One region of the Micromonospora sp. NPDC047670 genome, then DNA from elsewhere that is predicted to be linked to it. Evidence: riboswitches for the same ligand, from Rfam matches in the RefSeq annotation. Region 1 holds a riboswitch; each other region holds the start of a gene.

The links. Region 1 has a riboswitch for cyclic di-AMP ahead of ACGF7U_RS24220 (C39 family peptidase). Riboswitches for the same ligand answer to the same signal wherever they lie in the genome.
Region 2: another riboswitch for cyclic di-AMP. It lies ahead of ACGF7U_RS18635 (NlpC/P60 family protein); the one in region 1 lies ahead of ACGF7U_RS24220 (C39 family peptidase).
Region 3: another riboswitch for cyclic di-AMP. It lies ahead of ACGF7U_RS02025 (coiled-coil domain-containing protein); the one in region 1 lies ahead of ACGF7U_RS24220 (C39 family peptidase).
Region 4: another riboswitch for cyclic di-AMP. It lies ahead of ACGF7U_RS04980 (coiled-coil domain-containing protein); the one in region 1 lies ahead of ACGF7U_RS24220 (C39 family peptidase).

Annotation. Positions count from the first base shown of each region.
Region 1 covers NZ_JBIDDA010000011.1:136,338-143,308, forward strand. Annotated here, with positions in the region: gene ACGF7U_RS24205 (D-ribitol-5-phosphate cytidylyltransferase) at 1-69, shown strand, start outside; gene ACGF7U_RS24210 (CDP-glycerol glycerophosphotransferase family protein) at 106-1,830, shown strand; gene ACGF7U_RS24215 (alpha/beta fold hydrolase) at 1,883-2,626, opposite strand; gene ACGF7U_RS24220 (C39 family peptidase) at 2,733-3,578, opposite strand; cyclic di-AMP (ydaO/yuaA leader) riboswitch at 3,806-3,947, opposite strand; gene ACGF7U_RS24225 (hypothetical protein) at 4,233-4,991, opposite strand; gene ACGF7U_RS24230 (hypothetical protein) at 5,197-5,661, opposite strand; gene ACGF7U_RS24235 (acyltransferase family protein) at 5,829-6,971, opposite strand, start outside.
Region 2 covers NZ_JBIDDA010000007.1:62,850-69,820, forward strand. Annotated here, with positions in the region: gene ACGF7U_RS18620 (zinc metalloprotease) at 123-1,106, shown strand; gene ACGF7U_RS18625 (pyridoxamine 5'-phosphate oxidase family protein) at 1,234-1,785, opposite strand; gene dcd (dCTP deaminase) at 1,864-2,442, shown strand; gene ACGF7U_RS18635 (NlpC/P60 family protein) at 2,515-3,555, opposite strand; cyclic di-AMP (ydaO/yuaA leader) riboswitch at 3,568-3,705, opposite strand; gene ACGF7U_RS18640 (N-acetylmuramoyl-L-alanine amidase) at 3,945-5,966, shown strand; gene ACGF7U_RS18645 (NlpC/P60 family protein) at 6,064-6,971, opposite strand, start outside.
Region 3 covers NZ_JBIDDA010000001.1:430,469-437,439, forward strand. Annotated here, with positions in the region: gene ACGF7U_RS02010 (hypothetical protein) at 1-306, shown strand, start outside; gene ACGF7U_RS02015 (helix-turn-helix transcriptional regulator) at 449-772, opposite strand; gene ACGF7U_RS02020 (carbonic anhydrase) at 1,010-1,765, shown strand; gene ACGF7U_RS02025 (coiled-coil domain-containing protein) at 1,888-2,907, opposite strand; cyclic di-AMP (ydaO/yuaA leader) riboswitch at 2,911-3,042, opposite strand; gene ACGF7U_RS02030 (YibE/F family protein) at 3,209-4,561, opposite strand; gene ACGF7U_RS02035 (hypothetical protein) at 4,887-5,393, shown strand; gene ACGF7U_RS02040 (DUF305 domain-containing protein) at 5,471-6,103, shown strand; gene ACGF7U_RS02045 (metal-sensitive transcriptional regulator) at 6,222-6,524, opposite strand; gene ACGF7U_RS02050 (heavy-metal-associated domain-containing protein) at 6,674-6,883, shown strand; gene ACGF7U_RS02055 (hypothetical protein) at 6,913-6,971, shown strand, end outside.
Region 4 covers NZ_JBIDDA010000002.1:79,280-86,250, forward strand. Annotated here, with positions in the region: gene ACGF7U_RS04970 (1-phosphofructokinase family hexose kinase) at 1-226, opposite strand, end outside; gene ACGF7U_RS04975 (SRPBCC family protein) at 397-864, shown strand; gene ACGF7U_RS04980 (coiled-coil domain-containing protein) at 965-2,035, opposite strand; cyclic di-AMP (ydaO/yuaA leader) riboswitch at 2,049-2,180, opposite strand; gene ACGF7U_RS04985 (cation diffusion facilitator family transporter) at 2,334-3,251, opposite strand; gene ACGF7U_RS04990 (HelD family protein) at 3,341-5,458, opposite strand; gene ACGF7U_RS04995 (alpha/beta fold hydrolase) at 5,694-6,629, opposite strand; gene ACGF7U_RS05000 (carbonic anhydrase) at 6,777-6,971, shown strand, end outside.

The DNA.
Region 1 (6,971 bases):
GGCGAGGTGCCGGCGCAGTCGGTGCCGGGGCAGGCCGAGCGGGCCGCCAGCCCGGCCAGCGCCGGCTGACGCGGGTCTCGGGCCACGGCGGGGAACGGAGCCGACATGCGTGGTGACCTGGTCCGGAAGCTGGCCGCCCGCGCCCTGGCCACCGGCCTGGCGGTGCTGGCCTTCCTCGTCGTCGCGCTGACCGGCGCGACCGGCTGGGGGCTGGGGCTGACCGTGGCCGCCCTCGCGGCGGTCGCCTGGGAGCGGCGGGTGCGGCCGGGCGCCGACAGCGTCGCCGAGACCGCGCTGGTCGCGGCGGCGGTCCTGGTCGGGTACGCCCGGCGCCTGGACGCCGGCTTCGACCCCGCGCTGGCCGCGACGGCGCTGGTCCTGCTGGGGCTGGTGCTGCTCGTCGGGCCGCTGCGCGACGCCGGCGGCCTGGAGCTGCGCGCCGCGAACCTGCCGGTGCGCTCCTGGACGCCGCTGGTCGCCGCGCGCCTCGGCGACGCCCTGCTGGGGCTGCTCGCCGTGGTGGCGCTGGCGGCCGCGGCGACCCTGCCGGCCCGGATCGCGCTGGCCGCGGTTGCGCTGGTCGCCGCCGGGGCCGGGGCGGTCGGGCTGGACCTGGCCCGCCGCCGGTTCCGGCCGGGTGCCGGCGGGTCGCCGGTCTCCCGGGCGCTGCGCCGCCACCAGCCCGAGTTCCTGCTCTACTTCTCCGCCCCGCCCGGCTCCGAGTACCAGGTCACCATGTGGCTGCCGTATTTGCAGCGGCTCGGCCGGCCGTTCCTGGTCATGCTGCGGGAGCCGGAGTTCCTGCCCACCATCGCCGCGGCCACCACGGCGCCGGTGGTCTACTGCCCGACGCTGAAGGCGATGGACGAGGCGCTGGTGCCCAGCCTGCGGGTGGCGTTCTACGTCAACCACGGCGCGAAGAACAGCCACTGCATCCGCTTCACCCAGCTGACCCACGTCCAGTTGCACCACGGCGACAGCGACAAGGCGCCCAGCGCCAACCCGGTCTCGGCCATCTTCGACCGGATCTTCGTCGCCGGCCAGGCCGCCATCGAGCGGTACGCCCGCGCCGGCGTGGACATCCCGGCGGAGAAGTTCGTGGTGGTCGGCCGGCCGCAGGTCGAGTCGATCGAGGTCCGGTCGGAGCCGGCGCGGGCCCTGGCGAACCCGACGGTGCTCTACACGCCGACCTGGACGGGCCACCACGCCGACGCCAACTACTGCTCGCTGCCGGTGGCCGAGGCGCTGCTGCGCGGGCTGCTGGCGCGGGGCGCGACGGTGATCCTGCGGGCCCACCCGTACACGTCGCAGAACCCGGCCTCGGCACGGCAGCTGGGGCGGCTCACCGAACTGCTGGCCGCGGACCGCGCCCGCAGCGGCCGGCAGCACGTCTTCGGCGCCGCCGCGCGCGAGCTGACCCTGGCCGAGTGCGCGAACCGCTCGGACGCGCTGGTCTCCGACGTGTCGGGGGTGATCTCCGACTACCTCTACTCGGGCAAGCCGTACGCGGTGACGGACATGGGCGGCGAGGGCGACCGGTTCGCCGAGCGGTTCCCGCTGGCCGGCTCGGGCTACGTGCTGCGCCGCGACATGTCCAACGTGGACGAGGTGCTGACCGCGCTGCTCGACACCGACCCGCTGGCCTCGGCCCGCTGGGCGACCCGGACCCGTTACCTGGGCGACTTCCCCGCCGAGTCGTACGCCGAGGCGTTCCTCGACGCCGCGCGGCGGCAGCTCGACGCGGGCTGGAACCCGCCGACCCCGCGCGCCGCCGGCGGGGCCGACCTGCCGGTCGAGCCGGACGAGGCGTCCCTCTCCCCCCGCACGTGACCCGGCCCGCGCTCCGGTGCCCGTCGGCCCGGACGCGGCCGCATCGCACGGGTCAGCGGTAGGGGTCGACGAGGGCCAGGACCGCCTCGGGATCCTCGACGTGCGCGTTGTGGCCCAGGCCGGGCAGGGTGGCAACCGGTACGCCCAGCTCCTTGAGCTGAGCGTCGGTGACCATGGGGTCGTGCTCGCCGCGGGCGAGCAGCACCGGCACGTCGGTCGCCGCCAGCAGGGCGGGCAGGTCCGGCTCGCCCACCCCGAACGCGGCCGGGTCCATGGCCAGCCGCCAGCGGCCGTCGACCTGCCGCAGCCCGGCCCCGACCGCGGGGTCGTCCGGCGCGAGGAGGCCGGTCAGGCCGGCCACCCGCAGGTAGCGGCGGGCGGCCTCGTCCCGACTGGCGAACCAGGTCACCGGGCGGTCGGCCAACTCCCGGGCCTTCGCCAGCTCGGCCGGCGACCAGACGGCCTTGATGCCGAGCCCGACCACGGCGTCGACCGGCAGCCCGGCGCCGCGGGCGGCCAGCGCCAGCCCGACCACGCCGCCGAGGGAGTGCCCCAGCACGACGAGCCGGTCCCCCGCCGCGAGCCCCACGGCGACCCGGTCGGCCAGCCCGGCGAACGAGTACGCCGGCAGCGGCGGCGACCAGCCGTGGCCGGCGAGGTCCGGCGCCAGCCACCGCCCCGCCCACCGGCGCTCCAGCAGCGGCGCCCAGGGCAGCCACACGTCGCCGGTCGCGCCCATGCCGTGCAGCAGCAGCAGGACGCGTCGACCGTCCCGGTCACCTGATTCATCGGCCATGCGCCGCAGTGTGCCACCCGCCGGACGCCCCGGCGAGGGCCCTGACCCGGAGACGACACCGGGCGCCGTCTCCCCCCGGGGGGAGGCCGACGCCCGACGGGTCGTCTCAGGCGGAGTAGCCGCGGGTGGCGGCCCAGTTCGCCAGGGCGACGGTGGACATCCAGTACGAGGCGGTCGCCGGGTTCGCCGAGTCGGCGATCTTCACCAGCCGCCCCTCGTCCTGGTAGCCCACGACGGCGATGTAGTGGCCGCCGGGGAACGAGTGCCAGCCGCCGTCGGTGTCCGTGGCGCTGCCGGCGATGTTCACCACGACGCCCCGCCCGTCGCTGATGGCGGCGACCACGTCGGCCTGGAGCCGGTCCATCTGCGCCGGGGTCGCGGCGTTGCCCGGGATCATCCGGGTCCGGTACGGGTCGCCCTTCACCGTCGCGTTCAGCACCCGGGTGGTGTCCTCGGCGGAGTCGGTGCCCATCTCGTCGGTGCCCAGCTGGGCGCCGAGGGCGTCCTGGCTGCGCGCGACGCCGGCGGCGCTGAGGGCGTGCCGGACGGCGGCCGGGCCACAGTTGTAGAAGGTGGTCTGGGCCTCGTAGTCGTAGTCCAGGGTCTTGGACTTCGGGGGCTTCGGCGGCTCCGGCTTGCGGGTCAGGTCGGGGTTCGGCGCGGCGCTGGTGGCGCTGGCCGAGGGAGCGGCGCTGGACGCGACCGCGGCGGCGGTCGACGGGGCGGCCGCGACGCGGGCCTCGCCGCGCGAGGCGGCGGTGTCGTCACGCGATTCGGTCACGGCCACCGGGGCCTGTGCGGCGGCGGGCGCCTCGTCGGCGCCGGCCAGCAGCGCGCCGGTGCCCGACGCCAGCACGAGCGCCGCGGCGGACGCGGCGGCCACCTGGTAGGGACGCTCGGACGTGAGGCGACGAAGCTGTCGCTTGAGGTGGTGCTTCACGGTTTCCTCCACGGGCTCGGGGGGTGAGCGGCCGTCGGTCCGCCGCAGGGGGAACCGACCGCGCGGACGGGGTCCGGGCGGGGTGGTGGGCCACTCAGGGGATTTGCGCCCGGGATGCCGGGCGACGGGCGGTGACCGGTGGGGTCAGCTCGCGGCGTGCGGCCGGGCGAGCGCGGGCACCGCGGCGCCGTGGAGGCGGCGGGTCGAGCGGGGGGTGGGTGGGTGCTGCACGAGGATGGAACTCCTTCCGACGCCGCCGACCGGGTTAGCTGACGGATTCGGGCGGGAAGAACGCCCTACCACGGGCCGTGGCCCGCGGATTCACCCCGGTGTTGCACTGGGTCCCCGGCTCGTCTGTGCGCGATTAGGCGGGTCGGCGCGGCGTCGCCTCTTGCGAACGGGTACCGCACCGGACGGGCCGACATTACTGGCCGGCCCGCGCCCTGCCAACCCGCCCCCACCTGCTTAAACCTTGATCGCGGGACTTTTTTGCGGGCAGTTTGGCACTGACGTGACTCAATGGAACAGTCGTTTTCCGGCGCGCCCTCGGTCGACAACCGGACGACCGGCCGACTTCGGCGCGGAATGGTTGGCGGAATTCGGCCGGGCCGCGCCCGATGACCGATTCGACCGCGCTGTGACCGGCGTCACCGAAGCCGGCCCGCGTCAGCCCACCCGCGCCGGGCGCCAGCGCGCGGCGGCCGCGGGGCGGTGCGCCTCGGTCGCCGGGCGGGCTGCGGGGAGCCGACCCGGCCGGAGCCGGACCGCCGCTGCGTACGCCTCCGCGGCCAGGGCACGCGCCGCCTCGGCGGCCAGGTCGGCGTCCCGCCACGCCAGCCGCTCCCGCTCGGCGGCGGCCCGGTAGCCGGCCCGCTTCGCGTCGCGTACCGCCCGAGCCAGCAGGATCTCCTGCTCGGCCGGGTGCCGGCGCGGATCCCAGCCCGCCCGGTGACCGAACACGTCGCTGAGTTGGCGGGCGGTCAGGTCACCGCGCCAGTGGGCGGCCATCGCCGCGTGGTGCAGCCAGCGCTCCCGGGCGGCGTACTCGGCGGGCGTGCGCGGGGTGCGGGGAGGGGGCAGGGCAGCAGCCCCGGTGAACCGGCGGGCGGCCGTCTCCGCCTCGTCGTACGCCTGCCAGGCCCGGTCGACCTCCTCCTGCGCGGCGAGCCAGGCGGCCCGCCGCCGCCGGGCGGTCCGGGCCGCACGCTCCGCCGCGACGGCCACCTCCTCCGCGTAGCGACGCAGGTCGGTCGCCTCGGCCGCCGGGTCGTCGGCGGGCGTCGGGGCCGGCTCGTCGGCGGACGGAACCCGCTCGGGGCGGGCGACCAGGACGGCGAGCACGGTCAGGGCCAGCAGGAGCAGGGCGGACCAGATGGCGGCGGCCCGCGGCACCTCGATCAGGAACTGGTAGAAGACGGTCTCCATGGTCGGCACCTCACGGGTAGCGAGTGCGGCAGCGGGGGCACCGCGGCGGGGAGCGGCGACGCCGCACCCCGCCGCCGGACGGGTGCGGGTGGTGGGGGGGCACAGGACGGGCACCTGTCGATGCCTGCGGTGGCGGAAGGGGCCTTCCCGACGCCTCGCGGCGGACGCGGTCGCGGGGCACGTCGGCCCGGCGGGATGGTGCGGGTCAGTCGCGCGGCGGGGCCCGGGGGCCGGCGGCGCCCGGCGTGTGCCCGGCCGGCGCGTGGGCCGGACCGGCGGCGACAGCCACACCGGCCTGGCCCGGGTCGGCCGGGGCGGCGAGGGCGGCGAGGGCGCTGGCGGCCCGCTCGTCGGCGCCGGCGACGCGGTCGTCGCCGACCCGGCGGCAGCCCGGCAGGTCGACGGAGACCGCCGTGACGGGGGCCGCCACGGCCGGGGGCACCGTGCCGGGGATCGCCGTGGCCCCGGGCAGCCCCGCATGGGCGGGGGCGACGGGGAACGTCCCGGCATGGGCCGGGGCGACGGGGAGCGCCCCGGCGTCGGCCGGGAGGGCGGCGGGGAGTGCCCCGGCACCGACGGCGAACGCGACCGCGACGGCGAGGCCGGTCAGCAGCCGCGCGGCCCACCGCGCCACCCACCACAGGGGACAGGTGAGCGCGACGGGGAGCACGCGACCACGCTACCGCCGACGCCGCCGGTCCGCATCGCCGCCGGGCGTGTCGGCGCGGGCCGTACCGACCAGGGTGGACGCGGTCCCCGGCCGCCCGCGCGGGCGGGCCCGCACCCCGGTCGGCCCGCGCCGCGCCACCTCGCACCCGCCCCGGCGCGGGCGGTGGCCTATGCCCGCGGGCGCGGTCGGCCGGCCGTCGCGGGGGGATCGACGTACACCGGCCGGCGCTCCGGCTCGGCGTGCCGGGGACGCGGCACGGGGCTGCCGCGCTCCACCGCCGACGCGGCCGGCGCCGACTCCCCCGGTCGCAGCCGCGCGGCGGCCGCGCCGCCGCCCGGCGGGGTGGCCCGGGCCGGCCGGCGCGGGCTGAGCAGCCGCATCATCGGCGTCTCGACGAAGCGGTGCAGCACCGCCGCCAGAGCCAGGTTGACCAGCAGGAAACCGAGCACCGCGCCCAGCCCCCACCAGCCGTGGAACCCGGTGCCCCAGTCGCCGGTGAGCCGGAGCACGGTCACCATCACCAGGACGTGCACCAGGTAGAAGGCGAAGGAGACCTCGCCGAGCCAGACCATCGGCCGGGACCGCCACGCCGAGGGCCGCCCGCGCACGTCGGCGTCCGCCGCCGCCGTGATGACCAGGATGTACGCCACCGCAAGCAGCGCGGCCCACAGCTCGGCGCGCACCCACTGCGCGGCGACCACCCAGATGGCCACGAAGACCAGGCTCGCCACCGGCAGGCCCGGCCCGCGCCACCGGCCGCGCCGCATCAGCTCGGCGGCGGCCACCCCCATCCAGAACTCCAGCGACCGCACGGGCGGGAAGATCTGCGTGAACCACCAGCGGCTCTCCTCGGGCACCAGCGCCTGGGCCGGCCAGAGTGCCAGGATCAGCAGCGGCACCGCGACCACGACCGTCCAGAGTGCCCACGGTCGGGCCCGGCGGACCAGCGGCAGCGCCAGCGGCAGGCAGAGGTAGAAGAAGAACTCGCAGGACAGCGACCAGCTGACGTTGTTGATGCTGTAGAAGGCGCCCGGCCGGGGGTCCCACGCCTGGAGCAGGAAGAGGTTCTCCACCGCGACGGCCCGGTCCACCGGGTCGGCGAACCAGGCCGCGACCAGCAGGGCGAGCACCCACAGCGCCACGTGGCTGGGCCAGATCTTGGCGATCCGGCGGCGCCAGAACGCCCGGCGGGAGTCGCTCGGCCGGGCCGACCAGACCAGCACGAAGCCACTGAGGATGAAGAAGAACTGCACGCCGGACAGGCCCAGGGTGAAGACCCAGTTCACCACGGCCCGGTGGTCCGGCTCGGC
Region 2 (6,971 bases), on a different contig from region 1:
AAAGTTTCATCGCGGCAACATATGGCCGTTCTCAAATCCGTCGATCGGTTGTAACGTCTGGCCAACGTTCTCAGCCACGGCGTGACATACCCCCTGTCGCGTCGCCAGAAAGAGGTGGGCCCATGGGACTCCGTCCCAACCTGCTGACCCGGCGTACGGCCGGCGTCGCGACGACGACCCTCGCGTTGCTGCTCAGCACCGCCGCGGTGGGCGTCGTCCCGGCCGCGTCGGCCTTCTCCGCCGCCCCGAGCGAGGTCTGCGTCGAGCCGGCCGACGTCCACTCGGACTCCCGCGTGAAGGCGGGTGCCGCGACCAGGCACGAGCCGAACGAGCTGACCCTGGCGGAAACCCGCGAGCGCGAGGCCGACCTGGCCGCCGCCCTGCGCGAGCGGGCCCGGTTCCGCACCGGCGCCGGCGCCTCCACGATGGCCACCGTCACCATCCCCGTCGTCGTGCACGTGATCCAGCGGGACGCCACCCGGGCCGGCGGCAACATCCCGGATTCGATGATCACGTCTCAGATCAACGTGCTGAACCAGTCCTACAGCGGGGCGACCGGCGGCGCGCCCACCGCGTTCAGCTTCCAGCTCCAGAAGATCAACCGGGTGACCAACCCGGCGTGGTACCCGATCGTGCAGGGCTCCTCGGCCGAGCGGTCGATGAAGACCTCGCTGCGCGAGGGCGGCAAGAACACGCTCAACGTCTACCTGGGCGAGCTGAGCAACGACCTGCTCGGTTGGGCGACCTTCCCGACCCGGAAGCTGAACAGCATGGACGGCGTCGTCGTGCTGAGCGAGTCGCTGCCGGGCGGCACGGCCGCCAACTACAACCAGGGCGACACGGGCACCCACGAGGTCGGTCACTGGCTGAACCTCTACCACACCTTCCAGGGCGGCTGCTCCGGCTCGGGTGACAGCGTCAGCGACACCGCGCCCGAGGCCTCGCCGGCGTTCGAGTGCCCGACCGGCCGGGACACCTGCACCGCCCCGGGCGTCGACCCGATCACCAACTTCATGGACTACACCTACGACTCCTGCATGCACCAGTTCACCGCCGGGCAGGCCAGCCGAATGCTGACCGCCTGGAACGCGTACCGCGCGGCGTAATTCCCCAGTACGACAGGCAGGCACCGGTGCCGGCCCCCGCTCGACGGGGGCCGGCACCGTCGCCTTCGGGCGGGGCGGGGCGGTGTGGCGCCCCGGACGGGGACGGCCCGGGGCGTCACACCGCGTCTCAGGCGGCCGGGCGGGCGGCGAGGCTGTCGCCGCTCACCGACCGCGTCGCGGGCTCCGCCGCGACGTCGGGGGCGGTCGCCCGGGGGTCGAGCCAGACCTGGACGGCGGGCCGCCCGTGTCCCTCGCCCGCGCCGCCCACGCCGCCCGGCTCACGGCGGGCGAGCATCGCCACGTCGACGGTGAACTCGAACAGCCGCCAGTCGACCTGCGGCGCGGCCCGGTGGCTGCGGGCCAGCCGGGCCACCCGGGCCGGGTCGGTCACCGGCCGGGCGTGGCCGGCGACGTAGGCCTCGTCGTCGCTCTCCTCCGGCGGGAAGGAGTGCAGGGCGTAGCGGCCGTCGCGCTCCAGGTCGCGCCGCTTCGGCGAGTCGACCACGAAGCAGAAGAGGCCCTCGTCGGTGATCACCGGGGAGACCGGATGGACGCGGGGCCCACCATCGGCGCGGACGGTGGCCAGATAGCCGAAGCCCGGCCCGTACTGCTGCATGAGAACGCGGATCCCGTCGGCGAGGCGGGGCTCGTCGGCGGCGAATTCGGACCAGGAAGCCATGCCGACATTCTATCGAACACGTGTACGAACAGGTAGTCCGACACGCAGGTCACGCACATCGCTCGCTATGGTGTTCCGATGCTGCTCTCCGACCGCGACCTGGTCTCCGAGATCAAGGCGGGCACGCTCGCGCTGGAGCCGTTCGAGCCCACGCTGGTGCAGCCGTCCAGCATCGACGTACGCCTCGACAAGCTCTTCCGGGTCTTCAACAACCATCTCTACACCCACATCGACCCGGCGATGCAGCAGGACGACCTGACGTCGATGGTCGAGGTGCCCGAGGGCGAGCCGTTCGTGCTGCACCCGGGCGAGTTCGTGCTCGCCTCGACGCTGGAGGTGATCTCGCTCGGCGACCAGCTCGCCGGGCGGCTGGAGGGCAAGTCGAGCCTGGGTCGGCTCGGCCTGCTCACCCACTCCACCGCGGGCTTCATCGACCCGGGCTTCTCCGGCCACGTGACGCTGGAACTGTCCAACGTGGCCAACCTGCCCATCACCCTCTGGCCGGGCATGAAGATCGGCCAGCTCTGCATCTTCCGGCTCTCGTCGCCGGCCGAGCACCCGTACGGCTCGGCGGTCTACGGCTCGCGCTACCAGGGGCAGCGGGGTCCGACCCCGAGCCGCTCCTGGCAGCACTGGCGCACCTGGCCGACCCGCTGACGACCGCTTCGCGGGTGCCAGAAGGGGCCCTCTCCTCGACGACGTGCGTCAGGAAGGGCCCCTCCGCACACCTCAGCCGGGGCGGCCGTAGCTGTGGATCGGGCCGTCGTCGACCTTCTTCATCCTGACCGGCACCCCGGCCCGGGAGGCGTGCACCACCCAGCCCCCGCCGACGTACATGCCGACGTGGTGCAGGTCGCTGTAGTAGAAGACCAGGTCGCCAGGGCGCAGCTCGCCCCGGCTGACGGTCGCGGTGACCCGGCGCTGCTGCGCGGCGTTGTGCGGCAGCGACACCCCGGCCTTCGCCCAGGCGGCGAGCATCAGGCCCGAGCAGTCGTACGAATTCGGGCCCTCGGCGCCCCAGACGTAGGGCTTGCCGATCTGCGCGCAGGCGAACTTGACGGCGGTGCCGGCCCCGCCACCGGGATAGCTGGCCGGGCAGGGGGCGGGACGCAGCGGGCCGCCCCCACCGCTGCCGTAGATCCGCAGCCGCAGCTTCTGCAGCCGGTCGATCTCGGCGTTGATCTGCTTCTTCTTCGCCGCGAGCTGAGCCTCGGTCCGGCCGAGCTGGACGACCATCTCGTCCAACGGCGCCTTCTTCGCGGCCAGCCGGTCGCGCAGCTCCGCGACCTGCCGCACGTCCTTCTGCTGGTGCTGGGCGAACCGGTCGAGCAGTTCGAGCTGGCCGACCATCTGGTCGGGCGAGCGGCTGCCCAGCAGGGCGTTGACGGCGGAGACGTTCTCACCCTTGTAGGCGCGGACGGCCAGCGCGCTGACCTTCTTCATCGCCTGGTCGACCTGCTCCTCCAGCGGCTTGATCTGCCTGGCGAGCGCGTCGGCCTGCCTGCGCTTGGCGGCCAGGTCCTGGCGGGTGGCGTTGTGCCGTTCGATGATCGGTTCGAGCTTGTTCCAGTCCTCGTCGATCTGGCGCTCGATCTCGGCGACCGTCGGTTCGGCGTGGGCCGCCGTGGCGCCGCCGGTCAGGACGACGGCGAACGCGGCCAGGGCGGCGAGGGCGGTGGTGCAGCGGTACCAGCGTGGGCGCGGCTCAGCCGTCGTCGGGTCGGCGAGGGCCGACCGTGCCGACGGTGGCCGCGGGGCATGGTGTGCCACCGGGCTCCGTACTCCTTCTTCCCGTACCGCCTACCGGGTTAGCTGACGGGTTCGGGCGGGAAGGGGACGCCCTACCGCAGAGGCTGCGGATTCACCCCGGGGGTACCTGGGTCCCCGGCTCGCTCGGGAGCGACTCGGCGGTGTCGGACCGTTACCGCCCCGGTTGGGCGGACTGTCGCCGGCCGACGAATGACCAGAGTAGAGACGGCCGTTATCAATCCGCAACCCGTCGCGCCGTGACACACCGTGTTCACACGGACCGGAGGGAGCGCGCAACCCCGAGGACGAAGATTTTCTTCCTTTTGAAGTGACCGATGGAAAGGTATTGACCAAAGGTGCCGGCCGGGGCGAAGGTGGCCCCACATTCGCCCGTCCGACCTGGGGGTCTGATGCACCTGACAGCGACATCGAGGAGCAGACGCGTCCTGCTGGCCGCCGCCGTCGCGGCCGCCCTGGCGGCGACGCCACTCACCGCCGCCGGATCCGCCGCCGCCGCGCCGACGACCGACCGGCAGCAGCAGTACGCCGCCGCGGCGGCCGAGTACGGCGTGCCGGAGAGCGTCCTGCTCGGAGTCTCCTACCTGCAGTCCCGCTGGGACACCAACGCCGGAACGCCGAGCACCAGCGGCGGCTACGGACCGATGCACCTCACCGACGCGGAGTACGTCGCCTCCCTGCCCGGGGGCACCCACCACGACGAGGGCACCGAGGACCCGCGCGGCGACGACTCCCGCCCGTCCCTGGCCGAGGCGCACGAGCCGCCAGCCGATCCGCCCCCCGCCGAGGCCGCGCTGCGGACGCTCGACGCCGCCGCCGCACTGACCGGCGCCAGCGAGGAGACGCTGCGCACGGACGTCGCGGCGAACATCCGGGGCGGCGCGGCGCTGCTGGCCGCGTACCAGAAGGAGATCGGCGCCCCCGTCGGCGCCGGCACCGACCCGGCGGCCTGGTACGGCGCGGTGGCCCGCTACTCCGGCGCGGACAACGCCGACGCGGCGGCGGCCTTCGCCGACGAGGTCTACGGCACCATCAACGCCGGCGACAGCCGGCGCACCGACGACGGGCAGCAGGTGAGCCTGCCCGCCAGCGTGGTGCAGCCGCAGCGCACCTGGCTGGACCGGCTCAACCTGCGCAAGCTCGCCCGCCCCGACGGGCTGGAGTGCCCCGACACCATCTCCTGCGAGTGGATCCCGGCGCCCTACCAGAAGTACGGCCCCGGCGCGGGTGACTACGGCAACCACGACCTCTCCGACCGGCCCAACCGGCAGAAGATCGAGTACATCGTCATCCACGACACCGAGGGCTACTTCGGGCCGAGCGTCAACCTGGTCAAGGACCCGCGACGGGTGGGCTGGCACTACACCCTGCGGTCGGTGGACGGCCACATCGCCCAGCACATCAAGACCAAGGACGTCGGCTGGCACGCCGGCAACTGGTACGTGAACGCCAAGTCCATCGGCCTCGAGCACGAGGGCTTCGCCGGACACGGCACCTGGTACACCGAGGCGATGTACCGCACCTCCGCCAAGCTGGTCCGCCACCTGGCGGCGCAGTACGACATCCCGCTGGACCGGCAGCACATCATCGGGCACGACAACGTCCCCGGCACCGTCGCCTCGACCGTGCGCGGCATGCACTGGGACCCGGGCCCGTACTGGGACTGGTCGCACTACTTCGACCTGCTCAAGGCGCCGTTCAAGTCGACCGCCACGCCGCGGACCGGGCTGGTCACCATCGACCCGGACTTCGCCACCAACCAGCCGCAGTTCACCGGCTGCAACCGGCAACCCCCGGGCGTGCCGAACCCGCCCCCGCCGACGGCCCCCTGCCCGCTGCGCGGCTCGTCCGCGGTGGTCCTGCACAGCGCGCCGAGCCACGACGCGCCGCTGGTCAACGACATCGCGCTGCGGCCCGACGGCACCCCGAACACCATGTACATCTCGGACCACGGCGCCCGTGCCTCGGCGGGGCAGACGTACGCCCTGGCCGGGGTGCAGGGGGACTGGACCGCGATCTGGTACCTCGGCCAGAAGGCGTGGTTCCACAACCCCGCCTCGAAGCCGACCGCGAAGTGGTCCGTCGGTTTCGTGGTGACCCCCAAGGCCGGCAAGACCACCATTCCGGTGTACGGCCGGGCGTACCCGGAGCAGGCGGCCTACCCGGCCGGCGTGCCCTACCAGGCGATCTCGCCGCTGCAGTACACCCTCTCGGCCGGCCAGCGGTACGCCGTCGGCACCGTGCTCCCCGGCGAGTACTACCGGGCCACCACGTTCGACGGCTCCGCCCCCGGTGACTGGACGGTGATCCGCGGCGACAACAAGTACGTGCAGATCCAGTTCGGCCACCGGGTCATGTACGTCAACCTGGACGACGTGAACCTGCTGCCCTCCCCGCTGGGCGCGCCCAGCTGACCCACCGCCCGCCCGGGCCGGCGCAGGCCGGCCCGGGCAGACGAGGGCCCCCGGTCGACTCGACCGGGGGCCCTCGTCGTGCGGCGGCGCCGGAGGATCAGCCGGGCCTGCGGAACCCGGCCACCGGCATGGTGTTGATGCTGGAGACGTTGACCGGCTTGCCGGCCCGGGGCGCGTGCACCATCTTGTCGTTGCCGAGGTAGAGGCCGACGTGGTGCAGGTCGCTGAAGAAGAAGACCAGGTCACCAGGGCGCGCCTCGGAGCGCGGAATGGCCTTGCCCTCGTTCCACTGTGCGCCGGTGAAGTGCGTCAGGTGGATGCCTGCCGCCTTGTAGGCGTACTGGGTCAGGCCGGAGCAGTCGAACGAGTTCGGGCCGGTGGCCCCCCACACGTACGGGTCGCCGACCTGGGCGCAGGCGGTCCTGATCGCGGTCCGGGCCGCCTCGCTGACCACGCCGTTGATGGTCGGGCAGTTCTCCGTCTTGACGGTCGTCACCGGCATCGACGCCTCGAGCTTCTTGATGTCGGCGTCGATCTGCTTCTTCTTGGCCGCCAGGTCGTTCTGCTGCTTGGTCTGCGCGACGATCAGCGCGTCGAGCCGCTGCTTCTCCGCGTCGTACTTCTCGCGGACCTTGGTCACGCCCTCGAGCTGCCGGCGCTCGTTCGCGGCCAGCCGGTCCAGGAGCGTCAGCTGCTCGGTGAGCGTGTCCGGCTTGGCGCTCACCAGCAGCGCGCCGATCTCCTGCGACGGGCCGGAGATGTAGTAACGGGAGGCGAGGTCACCGACCCGGTCCATCGCCAGCTCGGTCTCCAGCGCCAAGGGCTGGATCTTCTTCTGCAGGTCCGCCGACTTCTTGCGGTTCACCTTCAGTTGCGCCCGCACCTTGTTGTACTGCTCGATGGTGGGCTCCAGCTGCTCCCACTTCTTGTCGATCGCCGCCTCGATCTCGTCGACCGAGGGCTCGGCGTACGCGGGCGCGGCGAGCGCGCCGGCGCCGACGATCG
Region 3 (6,971 bases), on a different contig from region 1:
CCGGTCACCGGCCCTGACTCGGGCCTCAGCGCGCCCTGGCGGGCCACCCTGGTGGTCCGCGACGACCTGGCAGGCTGGGACGTCGACGCGCTGGTACGCAGCGACATCGTGCTGCTCCAGCGGTTGGTGGAGACGGAGGCCGCGACGGCGGCGAGCGCGTTGGGCCTGATGAGCGTGCAGAGCTGGTTCACCCAGCTGCACCCCGAGATGGTCGGCCTGATCACCAAGGGCAAGGTGCAGTGGGTGATGCTCAGCATGACCCCCACCGAACGTCAGCTGATCGGCCCCGTCGCCCGCGCCGGCTGATCGGCGGGCCCGTCGGCTGCCCGGCCGGATCCGGACCACGACCAGGCGGCCTCGGACGAGCAGGTCCGCCGGCGCCGGCGAAGCCGGCCGGCGGACCGTCGAAGGGGTGGCGGGGATGCCGCGCGCCTCGGCGGGTTGCGCCTCAGGTGCGGTCGGCGCTCTCGGCGTCGTCGGCGAAAAGGGCGAGCAGGGCGCCGACCTGCCGGTCGGCCTCGGCGGGGTGCCGGAACCGCCCGGCCGGGTTGAGCGTGTACTCGTTGCGCCGGCCCACCCGGGTGCGGCTCAGGTAGCCGCCGGCCTCCAGGTCGGCGACGATCGCCTGGGCGGCCCGCTCGGTGACGCCCACCTCGTCCGCGACGTCGCGTAGCCGGGCGGTGGGGTTGCGGGCGATGGCGAGCAGCACGTGCCCGTGGTTCGTCAGGAACGTCCAGTTGCGGGTGCTCCCGTTCTCCCCTGTCGTCGCCATGTCGTCATCGTATGGCGCGCCTTTCGGGTTTTCCGCCGCGCCCTCGCGCCGTCGCCGGACGGCCGGCGGGCGGGGCAGCCGGGAAGGTCCCGCCCGAGTCCGCGGGCGGGCGCAAACATATGAAACGCATATCACGCATCCCTTGACGTATCTTTGGGTGCGTGTGACCGTGGGGGCAGCCCGCGCCCAGCGTCGGCCGGGGTGACCAGGTCGTTCGTGAGGGACGAGGTGAGGGAGATGAGTCGTCCCGGATCCCCCGGCGTTCAGCCGGGCCCGGAGCGGAAGTCGTCGGAGCCGGCACCGGGGGACCCGGTTGCGGTGCGCGACGCGATCCCCCCGTCGGGCAGTCCGGAGCTGGCGCTCGCCGAGTTGCAGGCCGGCAACCGTCGGTTCGTCGCCGGCGCCCCCCACCACCCCAACCAGGACGCCGGGCACCGTGCTGCGGTCGCGGACGGGCAGCACCCGTTCGCGGTGATCGTCGGCTGCTCCGACTCCCGGCTCGCGGCCGAGATCATCTTCGACCGCGGCCTCGGCGACCTCTTCGTGGTCCGCACCGCGGGGCACACGGTCGGCCCCGAGGTGCTGGGCAGCGTCGAGTACGCCGTGACGGTCCTGCACACGCCGCTGGTGGTGGTGCTCGGGCACGACTCCTGCGGGGCCGTCCAGGCCGCCCGTACGGCGGACGCCACCGGCACGGCCCCCGAGGGGCACCTCAACGCCGTGGTCGACGCCGTGGTGCCCAGCCTGCGCCGGGCGGCCGCCGAGGGCGTGGACGACATCGACCGCATCGTCGACATCCACATCGGGTGCACCGTCGAGGCGATGTTGGACCGCTCGGCCGTGCTGGCCGCCGAGGTGGCCGCCGGGCGCTGCGCCGTCGTCGGCATGTCGTACCGGCTGGCCGCCGGCGAGGCGCGGGTCGTGGCCGCCGTGCCGCCCCGGATGGGCGCGGTCGACGGGACGCAGCCGGCCGTCGCCGCCGCCGTCGCCTGACCCGACCGGCCGTTCGACGTCACCCGGTCCGCCCGGGTGCCCGGCGTCGCTTCGAGAAGAGCCCACAGACGGCGACAGGGCCGCACCCGCGGACGCGGGTGCGGCCCTGTCGGCTACCGCCGTCAGAGCAGTGACACGTGCACGTGGTCCGTATGGTTCGACGGGCCGCTGTAGGACTTCCAGCCGGTCGCCGGGAACCAGATCTGCCGGTTCCAGATCACGTAGTAGATGCCGAGCCGGTCGGCGTTACGGACCAGGAACGCGGTCAGGTTGTTGCCGTACATGTAGGTGTCGTCGTTGTGCCAGGGGGAGAAGCCGCTTCGCTGCAGCGACCAGTCGCAGGCCCGGCCCTTCGGATGCTCGTACGGCCCGCCGGAGCGGTAACAGCCGACGAACCGGTTGAACCCGGCCCGCTTCACCTCCTTGTACATGTGCAGCGTGCGCGCGGTGATGCAGCCGGAGGTGGTGGGGTCGTCCTCGGTGCAGGACAGGGGCTTCCAGTCGCCGTCGGCGGTACGACCCGGTGCCATCCGGGCCACCGGCGAGGTGGCGACCACCTTGCCGCCGGTCAGCCCTCTGCCGCCGACCAGCGCGAGGGCCTTCTCCGCCTCGCGCTTGCCGCGGGCCATCTCGTTGGTCAGCTTCGTCTGCTCGCGAACCTCGGCGTCGAGCGCCAGCTTGGCCTGCTCCGCGCGGGTCTTGACCGCGTTCACCGCGGCGAGCTTCTTGGAGTTGACCAGGTTCAGCTCGTCGAGCGCGGCGGCGCGTTGGACGAACGAGTCGGGGCTGGCGGTGTCCAGCAGCATCGACACCGCGCCGATCCGCCCCGTCCGGTAGGACTGGGCCGCGATCTCGCTCACCTGCGGAGCCAGCGCCGCCAGCTCGGCCTGCGCCCGGTCGACCTCAAGGGCCAGTTCGAGCTGGCGCTTCTTCGACTTCGCCAGCTTGGACTTGGCCTGGACGTAGCTCCGGTTCCGCGCCTCGATCAGGTCGTTGAGCAGCTTGGGCTCGTCGTCCCCGTGGCCCGAGGGCTGGGGCGGTGTCGTGGGTGCGGCCGCCGCCGGGAGGGGCCCGGCGAAGACGGCCAGGGCGGCGATCACGGCCACCACAGGTGTCAACCAGCGGCGTAGGGGTGCCGTCACAGTTTTCCCTTCCGTCGACCGCCGACCGGGTTAGCTGACGGGTTCGGGGCGGAAGTGGCCCCTACCGCTGTCGCGGATTCACCCCACGTACCTGGGTCCCCGGCTCGCCTGACGGCGATTGGGCGGCGGCACCGCAGGCGCCGCTGCGCGCCTTCGGCGGTGACCGGCAGCGAGGTTACCCGAGAGTCCTCCCGGGGATCTACGTCCCTAAGCCGACTAAATGCGTTATTTCGTAATGGCGGACGGTGACCAGTGACGCGTTTATCAGGCGGGACGTCCTGATCGGTCACGCTGAGGAGTGTCACCATGCGGTGTCCGTGCTCCCGTCTCGATCGGGCCACCCGGCGGGGGCGGCGGTGGGCGTGCTCCCGGCGCGCGGCCCGCTCAGGGCCTCCAACGCCTCGGACCGGTCCGCCGCCGGTCGTGGGACCGGCGGGGTCGGGGGCGCGCCGGGGTCGGCGGAGCCGCCGCCGCGCCGGCCGGCCGTCGTCACCAGGGCCGCGAGGCCGGTGGTCAGCGGCACGGCGGCGATCAGGCCCAGGGTGGCGACGGCGCTGCGGACGATCTCCTGGGCCAGGAACTCACTGGTCAGGATCTGGGTCACCGCCCGGGAGTCGGCGGTCAGCAGGAGCAGCACCGGCAGCGAGGCGCCGGCGTACGCCAGCACGATGGTGTTCACCGTCGAGGCGATGTGCGCGCGGCCGACCCGCGTCGCCGCGCGGTAGAGCTGCATTCGGGACAGCCCGGGGTTGGCGTGCGCCAGTTCGGTGACCGTCGCGGCCTGGGTCACCGTGACGTCGTCGAGCACGCCGAGCGAGCCGATGATGATCCCGGCGAGCAGCAGGCCGTGCAGGTCGACGTCGGCCTGGAACATCGACAGCGTGGTGGCGTCCTCGGTGCCGAAGCCGGTCAGGTGGGTCGCCGCGGTGGCGATCGTGCCGAGGACCCCGGTCAGCACCAGGCTGCCCAGGGTGCCGAGCACGGCGACCGAGGTCTGTGCGGTCACCCCGTGGGTCAGGTAGAGCACCACGAACATGATCAGGGCGGCGCCGACGACGGCGACCAGCAGCGGCGGGCGCCCGGCGCTGATGCCGGGCAGCACGAAGGTGAGCAGGATCGCGAAGCTCGCCGCCAGGCCGGCCAGTGCGGCGAGGCCGCGCCACCGCCCGAACGCGACGATCGCCGCGGCGAACAGCACCACCAGCCAGAGCAACGGCTGGCCGCGCTGGTGCTCGGCGATGTTGTAGGCGGTCGCCGAGGGGTCGGCGGGGTCCGTGAGCTCGACCAGGATGATCTCGTCGCCGACCGCGACCGTCGGCGCGCCGGGCCCGGCCGGCACGGGCGTCTCCACCTGCTGGCCGGCGTCGGGACCGTCGTCCACCCGTACCGTGACGGTGCCGCACGGGCCCTCCGTGGCGCCCGGGCTCCCCTCCGGGGTCTCCGGGGCGGGCGGGCACGGCTCCGTCACCACCCGCGTCACCGTGCCGTGGTGGCGGGGCGGGTCGGTGCCGGGCGCGGCCTCCGGAGCGTCCCACGGCCAGAGCGCCAGGGCCGCAATCAGGGTCGCGACGAAGAGGGGCACCACCGTCGCGACGAGGATCCGTCGCACCCCCGGCGGGGCGGACGGTGCGGGACGGGTGTGGTCGGCGCCCATTGAGTGTCTCCCAACGAATCCAGGGCGGGGTACGTGCCAGCGGGCCGGTCGGTTCAGCGTTCCCGGGTGACTTCGGCGGCGGATCGCCCCGGGGTGGCGAGCCGGCCACGTACCGCGATCGTCCGGCCCGAGCGGTCGCGGACGGTCGGTGCCGCCGCCCGGTCGGGGAGGCGGGGCGGGCGGTGCGGGGTCCATGGGGCCACCGGCCGAATGGTAGCCATCCCGGCATCCGGACGCAGGTCGTGCGGGCCGGTGTCGGGCGCGGACCGCGGTGGGATGCGCCCGTCGCGCCGGACGCGCCGACCCCGGGGACTAGCGTGGGGGTGTGCGGACGGCGACGGTGACGGCGGGGCGGTGGGCCCGGCTCCTGCTGCTCGTCGGCACGCTGCTCGGTCTGACCGCGATGCACACCCTCGGTCACGGCTCACACGCCACGGGCCATTCCGGCGACGCCACGGGCCACGCCGCCGACACCGCGGCGCACGCCGTCGCCGGTCCGCGTGGCGGCGCGTCGCCCGCCGAACACACCGCCGCCGTCCCGTACGCCGTCGCGGCGGCGCTGTCCGGCGTCGTGGCCTGCCCGGGCGACTGTCCGCACGAGCGGCTCCTCCCGTCCGGCGGGGCGAGCGGCGGGCCGCCGTGGTGGGGCGTGTGCCTGGCGGTGCTGGGCGCGCTCGCCGCCTCGCTGCTCGCGGCCGTGCTGCTGTTGGCCGGCGTACGCGCCGTCACACCGGCGGGCCGGGCGTCGGGCGGGTCGGAGCGGTCGCCCCGCGCCCCGCCACCCCGGCCGGTCGGTCTGCGGCTCGCCACGGTCTCGGTGCTGCGCAGATAGGACGCCCCGGCGCGGTCCGGTCCGCCGGTCCGCGTCCCCGTCGTGCTGCGTACGTTCCGACACCGAAAGGCTCAGACGTGATCACTCGTACCCTCGCGCGCCGTGCCGCCCTGGCCGGCGCCACCGTCACCGTGGCCCTCGCCCTGACCGCCTGCGGCGGCGACGGGCATCCCGCCCCGGGCGCCGGGCACGGCGCGCCCGGCAGCAGCGCGCCGGCGGCCACCGCGTCCGGCGCGGCCGGCGACGCCGGCGAAGCCGACGCGATGTTCGCCCAGATGATGATTCCGCACCACCGGCAGGCGGTCGAGATGGCGGACCTGGCCGCGACGCGGGCGGCGGACCCGGAGGTCAAGCGGCTTGCCGGGGAGATCAGGGCCGCTCAGGCGCCCGAGATCGCGACGATGAGCGGCTGGCTGTCGGCCTGGGGGCGGCCGGTGCCGTCGCCCGGCGCCGAGCTGCCGCACATGGACCACGGGATGCCCGGCATGATGTCCGACGCCGAGATGGCGAGGCTGGCGGCGGCTTCCGGCCGGGAGTTCGACCGGCAGTTCCTGACCATGATGATCGCCCACCACGAGGGCGCCGTCACCATGGCCCGGGAGGAGCTCTCCCGGGGCGTGAACGCGGAGGCCAAGGCCCTGGCCGGGCAGATCGTCGCCACCCAGCAGGCCGAGATCGACACGATGCGGAAGATCCTCGGCCGGCTCTGATCCCGGTGGCCCCGGTGCCGCACCTCGTCGGCGCCGGGGCACCCGTCGGCCGGGCCTGCCGCCGCCGGACGGCCGGCGGGGTCGGGCGGCCGGCGAGGTCGGGCGGCCGGCGGGCGGGTCAGCCGCGCTTCATGAGGCGGCCGACGGCGGCCATCATCTCGGTGGCCATCTCGTCGGCCCGGCCCTCGGCCGCCCCCTCGTGCATGCAGTGCCGGGCGTGCCCGTCGAGCAGGCCGAGGGCGACCTTGTCCAGGGCCGCCTGGATCGCGGAGATCTGGGTGAGCACGTCGATGCAGTAGCGGTCGTCGTCGACCATCTTCTCGATGCCGCGGACCTGTCCCTCGACGCGGCGCAGCCGCGCGAGCAGCTGGTCCTTGGTGGCGGTGTAGCCCCTGGTCGGGGCGGGCGTCGGTGTGGTCATGCGATCGAGGATAGCGTACCCCTCGGGGGTATGGTACGGTCCTTCGTGTCGGGATACCCCCACCGGGTACCGGTAAACCCAGCAGGCACCCGTCTGCCTCCGCATTACCCCTGGGGGGTATATGCTGGAGGCGTCGAGAGGAGAGTTCGATGGTCACCACGACGTACCAGGTGCAGGGCATGACCTGCGGGCACTGCGTCAACTCGGTCAGCGCCGAGGTCGGCGCCATCCCGGGCGTCAACGACGTCCAGGTCGACCTCGCCGCGGGCCGGGTCACCGTCACCAGTGACAGCCCGTTGGACATCGACACCGTGCGCGCCGCCGTCGACGAGGCCGGCTACGACCTCGTCGGCGCGTGACGGCGGACACGGAGAAACCGAGGTACACCATGAACACGGCGACGAAGCTGAGCGGTTTCGCCCTCGGCCTCGCGGCGGTGTTCGGCAC
Region 4 (6,971 bases), on a different contig from region 1:
CCTTGAGGTCGACCCCCTCGCTGACCAGCAGCGGCTCCAGGACCTGGCCGATCTCGCCGCCGAGCGCGGTGCACAGCACCACGTCGACGCCGAGCGACAGCACCATCCGGGCCTGCCAGACGCCCTGGCCGCCGGGGTGCAGATGCAGCTCCGGAGCGTCGCTGGGCTGGTCGACGGTCACCGTCAGCCGGGGCGTGGGCGCGAAGACCATCACGTGCCCGCTCATCCGTCGTACCCGTTCATGCTCCCGCCTCCGCCGACGCTCGGTGACCCTTCAACAGCCGACGGTAGTCGGGCCGGAGGGCGGTTGGCCGGCATCCGCGCCGGTACGGGCGCGCCGTTGCCACCGCGCCGCGCGTGCGCGACGATCGGTCGACGGCAACGTGGGGAGACAGCGTGCTCAGGCGGGATTCCTTCAGCTACACCGTCCAGGCGCGCTGCTCCCTGGCCGAGGCCGCCGGGTTGCTCGCGGACCCGGCCCGGCAGGAGGACCTGCATCCGCTGATCGTCCGGGTCCGCCGGGTGGTGCCGCCCCGGCCCGGCGCGCGGGCCAGTTACCTCATCACCGACCGGTTGGCCGCCGGGCCGCTGCGGCTGCCGATCACCTACCAGGCCGATGTCCTGGTGGCCGGGCCGGAAGAGATCGTCACCGTGGCGCGGCAGCGGCCGGCCACCACCGTGCGCAACCGGACCCGGCTGCGGGCCGAGCCGGACGGCGTCGTCCGGATCGAGGTCGAGATCACCCTCGCCGCGCCCGCGCCGCTCTTCGGCTACGCCTTCCGTCAGGCGCGCGCGGCCCACCTGGGGCTGGCCGCCCGGCTGGGCGCCGTGCTGGACCGCGACTCCGGGCCGCCGGCCGGCTGAGCGCGGACGCCGACGACGCCCGACAGGCCCGCCCGGGCCGACGGGCGTACGCGTGGCACGGCCCCGGCGACCCGACGGGCGGGTCACCGGGGCCGGGGCGTCAGTAGACCGACAGGTGCACGTGGTTGGTGTGGTCGCTGGACGGGTCGCCGTTGGCGCCGCTGTACGACTTCCACCCGCTGCTGGGCAGCCAGATCTGCCTGTACCAGATCACGTAGAGCACGGCCAGCCGGTCGGCGTTCCTGACGAAGTACGCCGCCAGGTTGTTGCCGTACGTCCGGTCGCCGCCGGTGGCGTCGCCGCCGAACCCGCCCTTCTGCGCCGCGAAGTCGCAGGCCCGGCCCTTCGGGTGCTCGCCGGAGCCGCCGGGGCGGTAGCAGGAGACGTAGCGGGTGAAGCCGGCCGCCTTGGCCTGGTTGAGCGCGTGCAGGGTGCGCGGGGTGATGCAGCCGTTGGCGGGGGTGGGGTCGTTGACGCTGCACGACTCGGACGGCCAGGAGCCGTCGGAGTTGCGCGGCGCCGGCTTCGCCGTCGCGGTCGAGGTGCCGCGCGGCGCGCTGCCCCCGCCCGCGGCCTGCTGCTTCCGGTTGGCCACCGTCAGCGCCCGCTCGGCCTGCTCCTTGCGCTTGGCCATCAGCGTGACCTGCTTGCGCTGCTCCCGGATCTCGCCGTCCAGGGCGAGCTTGGTGCGGGTGGCCGCGTCGCGGGTCTCCTGAAGCTCGCGCAGGGCCCGGTCCTCGTTGGCGGCCACCGCGTCGAGGGCGGCGGCCCGGTCCATGAAGCCGTCCGGTGAGTTGCTGTTGAGCAGCGCGGACGCGACGCCGAGCCGGCCGCTGCGGTAGGCCACCCCGGCGATCTCGCCGACCTTCTCCGTCCGCTCGGTCAGCTGGGTCTCGGTCGTCTTGAGCTGCGCGGCGAGCTGCTGCTGCCGCCTGACCGACGTGTCGAGGGCCCGCTTGGCGTCGAGGTAGCCCTTGCTGGCGGCCTCCAGTTGGGCCCGCAGGGCGGGCGTGCCGCCCTCCTCGTCCTGCCCCGGCGCCGCGGCGAGCAGTCCGGCGCGGGGAGTGGCCGCCGCCGGGGCGGCGGTGACCGGGGCGACCGCGGCGCCGAGGGCGAGCGTCGCGGCGATCAGGGCCGCCATCCGGGCGGCGCGTCGTCGTACAGGTGCCATCACTGGCATACACGTGTCCTTCCGTCAGCCGCCGACCGGGTTAGCTGACGGGTTCGGGACGGAAGATCCCTACCGCTGACGCGGATGCACCCCACGAACATGGTTCCCCGGTTCGCCCCACCGGGCGATTAGGCGGCGGCCATCGCCGGCACCGGTGGGTGCCGCCTGGCGAAGGCCGGAACCGAGCCTACCGGTGCCGGTGTGACTGGTGCAGCGGGAGTGACTGCGGGTGACTGTCCGCTTACCGTCAAATCCGACATAAGTTGACAATACTCGCCCAGATTTAAGGTTGTGCTCATTACCACTCAACCGACCCGCAGGCCCCGGGGGACGTTCCGGGCTCGATCTGGAGCGTGGCGTGCTCGATCCGGAAGTCCTCGTGCAGCGCCGACCGGGCCGCGGTGAGGACCGCGCCGACCTCCGCGCCCGGTGCCATCGTCAGGTGCGCCGAGGCTACCTCCATGCCGGAGGTCAGCGTCCAGACGTGCAGGTCGTGCACCTCGGCGACGCCCGGCACGGCGGCCAGCCGGTCGTGCACCTTGGTGACCTCGAGGTGCTCCGGCGCGGCCTGCACCAGGATGCGCAGCGCGGCGCGCCCGAGCCGCCAGGTGCGGGGCAGGATGAACAGCCCGATCGCCACCGCCACCAGCGGGTCGGCCCACCACCAGTCGGTGACGGTGATCAGCAGCGCCGCGCCGATCACGCCGAGTGAGCCCAGCAGGTCGCCCAGCACCTCCAGGTAGGCGCCCTGCAGGTTGATGCTCTCCTTGGCCCCGGAGCGCAGCAGGGCGAAGGCGCCCACGTTGGCGAGCAGGCCGAGCAGGGCCACCGCGAGCATCGGGCCGGCAAGCACCTCCGGCGGGTCGCCGAACCGGCGGACCGCCTCGACGACCACGTAGACCGCGACGCCGGAGAGCAGCACGGCGTTGGCGAGGGCGGCCAGCACCTCCAACCGGTAGAGGCCGAAGGTGCGCTGCGGGTCCGCCCCGGCCCGCCGGGTGGCGGTGATCGCGGCGAGCGCCATGCCGATGCCGAGCACGTCGGTGAACATGTGCCCCGCGTCGCTGAGCAGGGCCAGCGAGCCGGTGCGGAAGGCGGTCACCGCCTCCGCCACCATCAGGGCGCCGAGCAGCGCGAACGCGGCCCAGAGCCGACCCCGGTGGCGGTGCGCGGCGTTCGCGACCGACCCGTGGTGGTGGTCATGACCTGCGCCCACGCGCCCACCCTCCGTCACCCGTCCGGATCCGCGTCCAAACTATGCTCACATCGCAATATATGCAAGTGGCCGCGGGGCGGGCCGGCGGCTCAGCCGACCGGGTCGACGGTGGTCAGCCGCTGGGTGGCCCGGGAGAGCGCGACGTAGAGCGTGCGTACGCCCGAGCCCGGGTCCGCCCGGATCTCGCCCGGGGCGACCAGGACCACCCCGTCGTACTCCATGCCCTTGGCCTCCAGGCTGGTCACCACCTGCAGGCGCGGCGCGGCCAGCCCGCCCAGCCACCCGGCCACCTCGTCCCGGCGGGGCACCGGGGTGATCACGCCGACGGTGCCCTCCACCTCGGCGAGCAGGGCCGTGGCCGCCTCCACCACGGCGGTCTCCAGCTCCGCCGGCGGCACCACCAGCTCGACCGGGTCGACGCCGGTGGAGCGCACCGCCGTGGGCAGCGGGAGGTCGGGGTGGAGCCGGCGGATCTCGGCCGCCGCGACCGCGAAGATCTCCGCCGAGTTGCGGTAGTTCGTGGTGAGGGTGAAGTGGTGCCGCTTGCGCCGGCCCAGCGCCTGGTCGCGGGCCCGGGACAGCTCGTCCGGGTCCCCGGTCCAGGCCGTCTGCGCCGGGTCGCCCACCACCGTCCACGAGGCCAGCCGCCCGCGCCGGCCGATCATGCGCCACTGCATCGGCGAGACGTCCTGCGACTCGTCGACCACCACGTGCGCGTACTCCCGGTAGTCCTCCGGGCGCTGGCGGGCCGCCTCGCGGGCGGCGCGCTGCCGGTCGGCGAACGTGCTCAGCTCGCGCACCCCGCCGGCCAACTGGTACGGGTCCCGCTTCGGCCGGGCCGGCTTCATCGGCTTGCCGAGCAGCGCGTCCAGCTCGTCCAGCAGCGCGATGTCGGCGATCGTCAGCCCGGCGCGGTCCAGGCTCCGGTACGCCTCCGCCAACAGCCGGATCTCGGCCCCGGAGAGGATCCCGCCGGCGTACCGGCGCAGCCGGTCGGGGCGGGCCAGCCAGCCCAGCACGTGTCGCGGGTGCAGTCGCGGCCACCACGCCTTGAGGAACTCCCGGAACTCCGGCCGCTCGACGATCTCGTCCTCGAACGCGCGCTGCTCGGGCAGCCGGCCGATGCCCAGCCGGCGGGCCTGGGCCCAGAGCGCGGCGAGGACGCCGTCGAAGCCGGCGCGGCGCACCTCGTTGCGGCGGGCGCCCCGGGGCATCGCCCGGTCCCGGACGGCGTCCAGCTCGCGGCGGTCCAGCCGGAGCAGCTCGCCCCGGTAGAGCAGGCGCAGCTCGGTGGGCCCCTCCGGCACCGCGTCCCGGGCGGCCCGCTCCAGCACCCGGCGCATCCGCAGCGAGCCCTTGACGGCCGCCACGGCCGGCGGGTCGGTGCGGGTGGCGCTCATGCCCGGGAAGAGGGTGCCCAGCGAGTGCAGCGTGGCGGTGTCCTCACCGAGCGAGGGCAGCACCGAGGCGATGTACTCGACGAAGACCGAGGACGGGCCGACCACCAGGATGCCGCCGCCGGCGTACCGGCTGCGGTCCGAGTAGAGCAGGTACGCCGCCCGGTGCAGGGCGACCGCCGTCTTGCCGGTGCCCGGGCCGCCGGACACGATCGTCACGCCCGACCCGGGGGAGCGGATCGCCTCGTCCTGCTCCCGCTGGATCGTGGCGACGATGTCCCGCATGCCCCGGCCGGTGGCCTTCGAGAGCGTGGCGAGCAGCGCGCCGTCGCCGACCACGGCCATGTCGGCGGGCGCGGCGGCCGGGTCGAGCAGGTCGTCCTCGATCCGGGTGACCCGCTCGCCGGATGACTGGATCATGCGTCGCCGCACCACGCCCAGCGGCTGCGCCGGGGTGGCCTGGTAGAAGGCGGCGGCGGCCGGGGCCCGCCAGTCGACCACCAGTGTCGTCGCGTCCTCGTCCCGGATGCCCAGCCGCCCGACGTGCAGCACCTGCCGGTCGCGCAGGTCCAGCCGCCCGAAGACCAGCCCCTCGTGCTCGGCGTCCAGCACGTGCCGTCGCTGCGCGGCGTGGAACACCATCGCGTCCCGCTCGACCAGGGCTCCGAAGTTGCCCACCCGCGCGAGCCGGTAGCCCTCCTTCTCGGCGCGGACCGCCGCCCGGCGCAGCTCGGCCAGCCGGGCGTACACCCGGTCGAGGTGCCGCTGCTCGACGGCGGTCTCCTGCGCCAGGGTGGTCTGGTCGGTCAACGGTCGCTCCTCCTGACGTCGGCGGCGGGCGGCGCGAACCGCGCGAACCGCGCCAGGCCAACCGCAAGAGGGTACGGCCCGCGCGCAACCAGCCGCGCCTGAGGTGCGGTAAAGGATCCCGCGTCACGTCGCCGGTCGCGCCGCGCCGGCCTCCCCGGCCGTCCGCGCCGGCGCTGCGGGTCGCGCCGCGCCGGCCCTCTCGGCCACCCGCACGGGCGCTGCGGGCCGCGCCGCCTCAGCCCTTCCGGGCGGTGGCGGGCGCGGCGGCCCCGGCGTCGGCGAGCACCTGGCGGAGCACCCCGCCCAGCGCCGCGTTGACCTCGGTGGGGCGTTCCATCATGAGCATGTGCCCGGCGCCCGGGCAGACGGTCAGCTCGGTCGCCGGGAGCGCGGCGGCGATCGACTCGGCGCACGGCGGCGGGGTGAGCCGGTCCCGGTCACCGACCAGCGCGGCCGCCGGCAGGTGGGCGAGCCTGGCGAGGGTGTCCAGCCGGTGTTGCGCCCCGATGGAGGCGCGGAACCCGCCGATCGAGCGGAGCGAGGCGCGTGCCACCGCCGAGGTCACCAGCCGGATGTCGGGCGGGTCGCAGCGGTCGCCGAAGAGCATCCAGCGGATGCTGGGGCGCAGGGCGCGCAGCAACGCCCGGGGCGGCCGCCAGGACCCGCACCGGGCCAGTACGCCGGCCCCGGTGGTCTCGGCCAGCCGGATCAATCGGGCGATCCGGGGCGAGAGGCCGTAGGCGGTGTGCGTGTGCCCCTCGGCCGTCGTCGAGACGAAGACCAGGCCCGCGGCCCGGGCGGCGAAGTGCTCGGGGTGCCGGTGCGCGTACTCCATGATCGTCATGCCGCCCATCGAGTGGCCGACGAGCACCACCCGGCCGGTCGGGGCCACCCGGTCGAGCACCGCCGCGAGGTCGTCGCCGAGCTGGGCGAGGGTGGCGGTGGGCAGCGCCATGCAGCTCGACCGGCCGTGCCCGCGGGCGTCGTAGGCCACCACCCGCACCGCGCCGTCGAAGCGTTCCCGCAGGTCGGAGAGCTGCTTGTGCCAGGCCCGCCCGTCCAGGGTCCAGCCGTGCAGCAGCACCACGGTGACCTCGGCGTCCGCCGGCCCGGTCGCCTCGACGTGCAGGCGTACGTCGTCGGGAAGACGTACCTCGACGTGCTCCGGCATCGCCACCTCCCCGGGCCGCGCTGGTCCGCAACACCGGGGGTACCCGGTGGTAACACCGGCTACCCCCCATGACACCACGCCAACCGTGCCGGTGAGAAGATTCGCAACCGGCGTCCGGGCGCGGCCCGGGCCCGCCAAGCTGGGGGCATGGGGTCGCCGCAGGCACCGCCGCCCGGACCCGCGCCGGCCGGGCGCGCGCCCGGCGGTACGCCCCGGGCCGCGCTGGCGGAGCTGCTCGCCGGCAACCGCCGGTTCGTCAGCGGCCAGCCGATCCACGGCCACGACGTCACCGCCGCCGCGGCGGCCGCCTCCGGCGACCAGCAGCCGTACGCGGTGCTGCTG